Regions from separate parts of the Alteromonas sp. G4i35 genome, predicted to be linked through region 1. Evidence: predicted binding sites of a transcription regulator. Region 1 holds the regulator's gene; the other holds the start of a gene.
What was found. The regulator sigma-54, encoded in region 1, starts transcription at its own class of promoters, with help from an activator protein. The targets are predictions, from matches to a motif close to GTTGGCACGNNNNTNGNNT.
Positions count from the first base shown of each region.

Region 1 (4,216 bases):
CAGACTCGGCTTTAATGGCTTCTGAAAGCGACTTATTGAGCTTGGCAAGAGGGTGAAGACGACGTGTTTCGCTAAAACGCTTAACCAGTACATCATCGCTCGCGTCAATGTAAACAATGGTCATCGACCACGAAGAAGGCAGGTAGTCTAGAATTTCTACCAAATCGTCAGGATTTTTGGGTAAGTTTCTCACATCGATACTTACCGCAACCTGATCGTACTCGTCAACAACTGTATGGGTTAAAGTGGGAAGTAAGTTTACCGGTATATTATCAACACAGTAATAACCTAAATCTTCCAATGCGCGAAGTGCGACAGACTTACCAGACCCTGAACGACCACTGATTATTATCAGCTTCACCTACTTTCTCCCTAATACTCTGGTTTTATCACATACGCGTTGTTGAATTAGGCGCCCACTAAACGGTTAATAGGCGCTTAATGTTTAACTTAATGCAGATAGAATATCGTCGCTTGTCGTTGCGCGACGTATTGCTTTAATCGTTTCTTTGTCGCTTAGTTTACCAGCCACGGTGGCCAGCGTTTGAAGGTGTCCTTCGGTCTGTTCCTCGGGAACGAGTAGCGCAAAAAAGATGTCTACGGGTTTCTCGTCAAGGGCGTCGAAGTCGATTGCTGGCGTGCTGGTTACAACAATGGCGATCACTTTTTCAAGGCCCGGCAGGCGCCCGTGGGGCAGGGCGATACCATTGCCAATGCCTGTACTACCCATACGCTCTCGAGCCATCAAACTGTTGAGTACCGTTGCCTGATCAATGTTCTCGTTTTGCTTGGCAGCGATATCAGCGATGATCTCAAGAATTCGCTTTTTACTATTACACTGAACCGCACACTCGGTGCGGTCCAGACTTACGATGGCTTGTATATCCATGCTTAATTAACTACTAATGTTTTTTCAGTTTTTCCTTATGCTTGATTACCTGCCGGTCGAGTTTATCAACCATGCTGTCAATCGCCGCATACATGTCGGTATTTTCTGAGGATGCGAATACTTCAGCGCCACTTAAATGAACGGTCGCTTCGGCTTTTTGATTTAATTTTTCAACGTTCAGGATGACATGCACATTAGAAATGTGATCAAAGTGACGTTCAAGTTTGCTGAACTTCGTATCGACATAATTACGCAAAGAGTCGGTGATTTCGACATGATGACCAGTAAGGTTGATTTGCATATTTCGTCTTCCTTATATTATTAAGCCCGATTAAATAAGGCTTTTGCGTTGGTTCGACGGCGGGATCGACAACGATTCCCGGTACTTTGCTATTGTTCGCCGGGCAACTTTAATGCCTTGTTCGGCCAACAATGAAGCAATCTTGCTATCACTTAGCGGCTTGCTAGGCTTTTCAGCGGCCACTAATTTCTTGATCAATGCACGAATCGCTGTAGATGAACATTCACCACCAGACTCTGTTGCAACGTGGCTTGAGAAGAAATACTTCAATTCGAAGATTCCACGTGGCGTATGCATGTACTTTTGCGTTGTCACTCGCGAAATAGTGGATTCGTGCATATCTACCATTTCTGCGACATCATTTAGCACCATTGGTTTCATCATTTCCGGGCCGTGCTCAAAAAAGCCCATTTGCTGCTGCACAATGCAGTTTGCAACCTTCATTAAGGTTTCGTTACGAGATTCAAGGCTCTTTATGAACCACTTAGCCTCTTGCATGTGTGAGCGGATGAATTGTGAATCGCTACTATTCTTGGCACGGCGACTCATTGCAGCGTATTGTTGATTTACGCTTAATTTAGGCAGACTGTCGGGGTTCAGCTCAACCACCCAACGGCCATTTTTCTTAGTTACTGAGACATCAGGAATAACGTACTCAGGCTCTTTAGTAACTAAAGCACTACCTGGGCGAGGATTCAAGGTTTGCAGTAAACGCATTGCCTCGCGTAGCTGATCTTCTTTCAATCGGCTTTTACGCATAAGCGTACGATAGTCTTTGCTGCTCAGTAAGTCAGAGTACTCTTCAATTAGTTGCTTTGCTTCAGCAAGCCACGGTGTGTCTTCTGAAAATTGGCGCAATTGCACCATCAAACATTCTTGTGGAGAGCGTGAGCCAGAACCAATAGGGTCGAACATCTGAATGCGCTTTAGCACACATTCTATTTCGTCCATTTCAATCGGCTCTTCCATATCATCATCGTTAACCGCTTCTAAAATATCATCAAGGGTAACGGTTAAATAACCTGACTCGTCAATAGAGTCGATGATTGCTGTAGCGATTGCGCGATCGGTATCCGAGAAATGGGTAAGGCGCATTTGCCAAAGAAGGTGCTCTTGAATATCTTCAGTAGTCTCACCTTGGAAGATTTGCTCGTCGTCATTGGATGGACCCGGAGCAGGCGAAGATGAAGCAGAATAGTATTCGTCCCATGTGCTGTCGATTGGCAGCTCATCGGGAAGATCGTTTTTCTCAAGTGCATCGCCGGCTTCTAACGTGTCACTAGATGCAGAAGCAGTGGCCTCAGAACCGCTGTCATCGTTGTCGATATTGTTCTTTTCTAGTTGCGGCTCGTCGTTACCTTCTTCAACTTCTAATAGCGGATTAGAATCGAGCGCTTCTTGGATCTCTTGTTGAAGATCAAGTGTAGAAAGCTGCAGCAGTTTAATGGCCTGCTGAAGCTGTGGTGTCATGGTAAGTTGTTGGCTAAATTTTAGCTGTAAAGATGGTTTCATCTACGTCTTATTTAAATGCTCTAAATTGAATATACCAGAGCGAAACTGAAAAATGACAATTCGGTTACATTAACTATAGCCTGAATTGTTCGCCTAGGTATACATCCCTTACTTTTTGATTACTTAAAACCTGTTCCGCCGTTCCTTGCGCAATAAGCTCGCCATGACTCACAATGTACGCCTTTTCACAAACATCCAATGTCTCTCGTACGTTATGGTCCGTGATAAGGATTCCAATACCCCTATCGCGAAGATGTTGTATTATCTTCTTTATATCATTAACTGATATTGGATCAACACCAGCAAATGGTTCGTCTAACAAAATAAATTGCGGTTTTGCTGCCAGAGCGCGGGCAATCTCAACGCGACGGCGTTCGCCCCCTGACAAACTCATCCCCGTACTATTACGTATATGGTTAATATTAAATTCATCAAGTAGCGCATCTGCTTCTTCTTCTTGCTGTTGTGAATTTAAATCTTTACGGGTTTGCAAAATGGCCATGATATTTTCATGCACTGTGAGCTTTCTGAAAATAGAGGCTTCCTGCGGTAGGTAGCCAATTCCGCGGCGTGCGCGCTCGTGCATGGGCTGATGAGTTAGCTCATTGTCGTCGATTTCAATTTTGCCTTTATCCAGATTCACTAAACCAACAATCATGTAGAATGTGGTGGTCTTACCAGCGCCATTTGGGCCAAGAAGACCAACAATTTGACCCGTTGAGACAGACAGACTTACATCTCGAACAACCTGTCTTGACTTGTAAGCCTTAGCAAGATTTTTAGCGCTCAAAGTTGCCATTGCTATTCATTGCCCTCGTTGTCTTTTTTGTCTTTCTTAGACGAAGTTTTGCGAATGGTCTCAGGTGTGAATACTGTGGTCACTCGACCCTCACCATCTTTACCTGCGCCGCCAGTCGCTAGCAATTGCTCGGTAATCATATCGAACGTGATGTTGTCACCCTGTACTTTACTGGTGTCTTGTTTCAACTCTGCGTTTCCGGCAAGAGAAATCGTTCGGTTCACCACTTCATAGCGTATTTCATTAGCTTTTGCCGAAACTGGCGTGCCGTCTTCCAATTGCTGGGAATAGCTTGCAGGCTTTCCTCTAGCAATAAATATTTCACGACCACCACCGTCAGTGGCAATTACTTCCACTTCGTCAGCTTCAATAACCAAAGAGCCTTGAGTTATGAGTACGTCGTCTTTGTACAACGCGGTTTTATTTTTACCGTCGATAAACTGGGTGTTCGAGCCTATTTTTATGGGCTGCGAAAAATCATCTTCACTGGCGTGTACCGCACCGCTAGCGATGGCAAGCAATAAACTAGTTGCTAGGGGAATAAGTGGTTTGTACATGATCTAAAAGCTCGTATTCTTGTGTGCGTAAATTCGCGTTAAACCCATTACTTAAAATGACATATTGGGTGCCCAGTATTTCAACGGGTTGGTCAGATGTCATTTGCTTGGTTTCTAAATTAATTTGAATGTACTCGGTCGATATACTTCTGACAAAG
Region 1 covers NZ_JBHNZD010000025.1:71,508-75,723, reverse strand. The annotation lists gene rapZ (RNase adapter RapZ) at 1-361, opposite strand, end outside; gene ptsN (PTS IIA-like nitrogen regulatory protein PtsN) at 446-889, opposite strand; gene hpf (ribosome hibernation promoting factor) at 903-1,190, opposite strand; gene ACFI6L_RS16145 (RNA polymerase factor sigma-54) at 1,221-2,702, opposite strand; gene lptB (LPS export ABC transporter ATP-binding protein) at 2,776-3,501, opposite strand; gene lptA (lipopolysaccharide transport periplasmic protein LptA) at 3,504-4,058, opposite strand; gene lptC (LPS export ABC transporter periplasmic protein LptC) at 4,027-4,216, opposite strand, start outside.

Region 2 (4,216 bases), on a different contig from region 1:
CTAAAGTATAAGACATTTTGCCGACCTGCCAATTTATGCGACGAATCCCTGTATTTTACATTGTTTTATTACGCTGACATCAATATATTAGATTTTACTTATTTTAACCAAGTTTAGGCAAAAAGGAAAAGTATGCTTATAGATATGAAGACTCGAATAGAAAACATAGACGATAACTTACGCACTGTATCTGCGGAGCAAGCGGCCAGTGAGTGCCGAAACAATAGCGGTATACTGATTGATGTACGGGAGAGTGCCGAAGTTGCCAATCAGCCCGTACCTTCTGCGCTTCACATACCACGCGGCGTGCTCGAAATGAAGGCACTGGAACAGTTTAAAGATGCTTCAGCGCCACTTTATATTCACTGTGCGTCGGGCATTCGAGCAAAACTAGCAGCAGAGCAACTTATAAAAATGGGCTATGAGAACGTTTCGGTTGTGACATGCCCTGTACCCACGATAAACCAAGCAAACCGAAAATGACTTCTTAACCACGTGTATGCTATAAGTATCGTTAATTAAGAGTTTTAAGGCGCTGTATGCTGAAATCTACGTTAGAACAATGGCGAATGTTCAAAGCCGTCGTCGATGCAGGCGGCTTTAATCAAGCTGCTGCTGAAGTTCACAAAAGTCAATCGAGCGTTCACCACGCGGTTCAAAAGCTTGAAAACGCCATTGGTGTGTCGTTGTTTGAGAATATTGGACGTAAAGTCCAGCTTTCGCCGCAAGGCGAACTTATGTATCGCCGTGCCTCTTTTTTGCTGAGCGAAGCACACAAGCTCGAGGCCGTTGCCAATAGCCTTCAATCTGGCACAGAAACAACTTTACGCATAGCGGTGGATATTATTTTTCCGTCTGAATTGCTTTATAACGTGCTAGCGAAAGTTTCTGCTGAGTTTCCGCTGCTTCGTATCGAGATAGAAGAAACTGTGCTCAGTGGCGCAAATTCACTTTTGAGCAATGGTAAAGTTGATTTAGGCATCTCTCCTTTCGTATTTCCAAATGGTTTTAGCGAAGACTTGTGCGAAATTGAGTTTGCAGCTGTCGCTCACGCCGACCATCCACTACACCAATTAGATAGAACGCTCACACTGGAAGACTTAAAAGCGCATCGTCAAATTGTGGTAAGGGATTCATCCGCGGAACGTAAAGCTGATGTGGGCTGGTTAGGTGCAGAGCAACGCTGGACCGTAAGCCACGTTAGAACGTCATTAGATATTATTGCTCAGGGGTTGGGTTTTGCGTGGCTGCCTATAGCAATAATTAAAGATGAGCTTGAAGACGGTACACTCGTTCCCCTTCCCCTGGATAATAATGCAGCATTGCGTAAGGCGCTCCTTTATCTGTCTTTTGAAGACGGCGATACGTTGGGGCCAGCTGCCCGTGCTTTTATTGGTGAGCTACGATATCAAACAATGAACCTTCCATCGTCAGATTTTATGCTCGATTCGTGTACTGAGTAGTTTGTCCATCAGCTTAGAGCGACTGCAAGGCGTTCAAATCCAAGTATAAAGCCAAATAGCGATAATGAAACACCAACTAACGCCACAGCACCATCGTCTGTGGCCATGCCTATTGCCATAATAAAAACAGCAAAAGCGGGAATAAGGCCCATAAAGGGAATAAGCTCCAGAGGAATCATTACAAGTCCGCAACCTGCACAACATAATGCGATGAGTGATCTGAACACAGGCTGGCGCATGAAAAAACACCGAGGAACTAAAAAGCGGTCTACGCGTACTGCATACGGTTTAACCTTTTCGACAATGTAGCGAAGCTGATCGGCGTCACAGTTTAGTTGCATCACTTTTTGCGGTAACCAAGGATGCCTACGACCGAGTAAAATTTGCAACGCGATGAGTAAAATTGTCCCACCCGCTAAAGATGGGATCCCAGGGATGGCCCCAATCGGTGTGCAAGCGATAAAAGATGGCAGCGCCAACATTGGTCCAAAGCCTCTTTTCTCCATCACATCCCAAAACTCAGCAAACTCGAACGTATCTTGTCTTGCTCGCGGCTGCATTTTCCCCAACAACTCGTACAAGGTCATTGATCTTACAGCTGTTTTTCCCCACATCTTCAATTCCTTTGATATCACATTACCAGCGAACGTCGCATTAATCAGACGGGCTCCTCGCCTAATTAATATACATTTCTTGCACCTACTCGATTTGCCATAGTGAGATTGCAAGTAACCTTAGACAGGCAAATCGTGCGAAAAATATGCCATCGATTGCATGTGACGGTGTGTTGAAGACAGGAATACTTTTTGCAAATGCCCCTGATAAGTAGAATAAAATCACCTAATAAAACAAAGACAGATATAGACATTCTGTACTTTAGTGCGATGTGTACCGCTGATCGCAAAGAGTTGATAAATTAGAAGAACGTAGCGCAACCGACTATCCCTGGCATCTAGGCAAATGTTCAAGATTTCCGGGTTGCTTGAAGCGTTTAGATATTTTCCGATGCGCTTACGCCTTATCAATTTAAACCAGCGTACAAATAAACTTTAAATATGCGCTTTAGCATTCAGTTGTTAATAGCGTATGATAAAACTATAACATTGATTCTATTCCATATTTTTTCTGAATAGGAAACGAAAGAAGAGAGGGACATCCACGTGCTTACCGTACTTTTAGTTGATGACGACGCCGAGTTCACAGAAGTAGCTTGTACTATCATCGAATTTCTTGGCCACGAAGTACTTACCGCTGCCACACTCAAAGAAGCCCGCGACTGGTTAGAGAAAGAAACCTTTGACCATGTACTGCTTGATTTCATGCTACCCGATGGAAGCGGCGCGCACTTGTTCAATGAATTAGATGCACTTCCTAAGCGCCCTCGCGTTACTTTGATAACGGGTCACCCTTCTGTGAAAAGCGTGATAAAGGGTCTGTGTGGCCCCACGGTCGACTACCTTGTTAAGCCAATTCAACGGGAGGAAATAGAGGCCGTATTAAGTCAAAAGCCAAAAGAAAAAGCACCTGCACAAGAAAAAATAGAGAAACATTTTGACTTGCTGATTGGTGAATCACCAATTATGAAAGAGCTCTACAAGCTGATTTCTAGAGTGAGTAAAACCAGCGCTAACGTAATGCTGCTTGGTGAAAGCGGTGTAGGTAAAGAAGTGGTGGCTGCCGCAATTCATCGTGCTTCAGAAAGTGAAGGTCCCTATATTGCAACCAACTGTGGTGCATTCTCAAAAGAACTAATAGGTAGCGAACTTTTCGGTCACGAAAAAGGAGCATTTACCGGCGCTGTAGGACGTAAAGAAGGTGTTTTCGAACAAGCTGAGGGCGGCACGCTCTTTTTGGACGAAATCACAGAAATGCCCATTGATATGCAGCCCAACTTACTCCGCGTTTTAGAAAACAAGGTTGTTATTCGTGTGGGCGGAACGAAGACCATCCCGGTGAGCTGCCGCGTTGTATCTGCCACGAACCGAACAATGGAAGAGATTGCGCAAAGCAAAGTACTGCGCGAAGACATCTACTTCAGACTTGCGGTGTTCCCAATCACCATTCCTCCGCTACGTGAAAGAAAGGAAGATATTCCATTACTAGCAAAAACCTTTATTGCTGAATTCAATAAAGATAATGGCTCGCAATTTAAGTGGGAAGATAGTCAACTCGATACGTTACAAGCCTACGACTGGCCCGGTAACGTGCGTGAACTAAGACACTTTGTGCATCGCGCTGCCATTATGAGCGACCCTGAAAAGAGTGAGATTGAATTACCAAAAACCATTGAGTCACCATTTGCTCAAAAACAGAGTACGACACCGGCACTTCAAGCCGGTAGAACCATTGAAGACGTGGAAAAAGAGCTAATTTATGCCACGTTGGAAAAAGTGAATGGCAATAAGACCACCGCAGCAGAAATGCTGGGAATTAGTACGAAAACGCTTTACAACCGTCTTCATGCATATGGTGACTTAAGTAAAGACGACTAAGTAAGAGGTATTCGGCATGACTAGCGAAGAATTTTCTCGACTAAGTGTTTATGTGCATGATGCACGCAAACCATTAAACAGAATATCAATGCAAGCTGAGCTAGTAAAAATGGCATTAAACGGTGACGTTCCACCTCAAAAGGCATTGGTGGCGTTGGATAAAATAATAAGCAGTGCTAAAGACTGCAGCCATACTCTTGCTGAAATGACATCAGAGTTAAGTGGCAATGTTTCGGATTAAGTAAATGATTACTAAAGTAT
Region 2 covers NZ_JBHNZD010000012.1:32,445-36,660, forward strand. The annotation lists gene ACFI6L_RS09240 (rhodanese-like domain-containing protein) at 133-483, shown strand; gene ACFI6L_RS09245 (LysR family transcriptional regulator) at 540-1,463, shown strand; gene ACFI6L_RS09250 (exopolysaccharide biosynthesis protein) at 1,472-2,077, opposite strand; gene ACFI6L_RS09255 (sigma-54-dependent transcriptional regulator) at 2,624-3,955, shown strand; gene ACFI6L_RS09260 (hypothetical protein) at 3,972-4,196, shown strand; gene ACFI6L_RS09265 (sensor histidine kinase) at 4,201-4,216, shown strand, end outside.
Region 2: the regulator sigma-54 is predicted to act here: its motif matches at 2,213-2,231, upstream of ACFI6L_RS09250 (exopolysaccharide biosynthesis protein).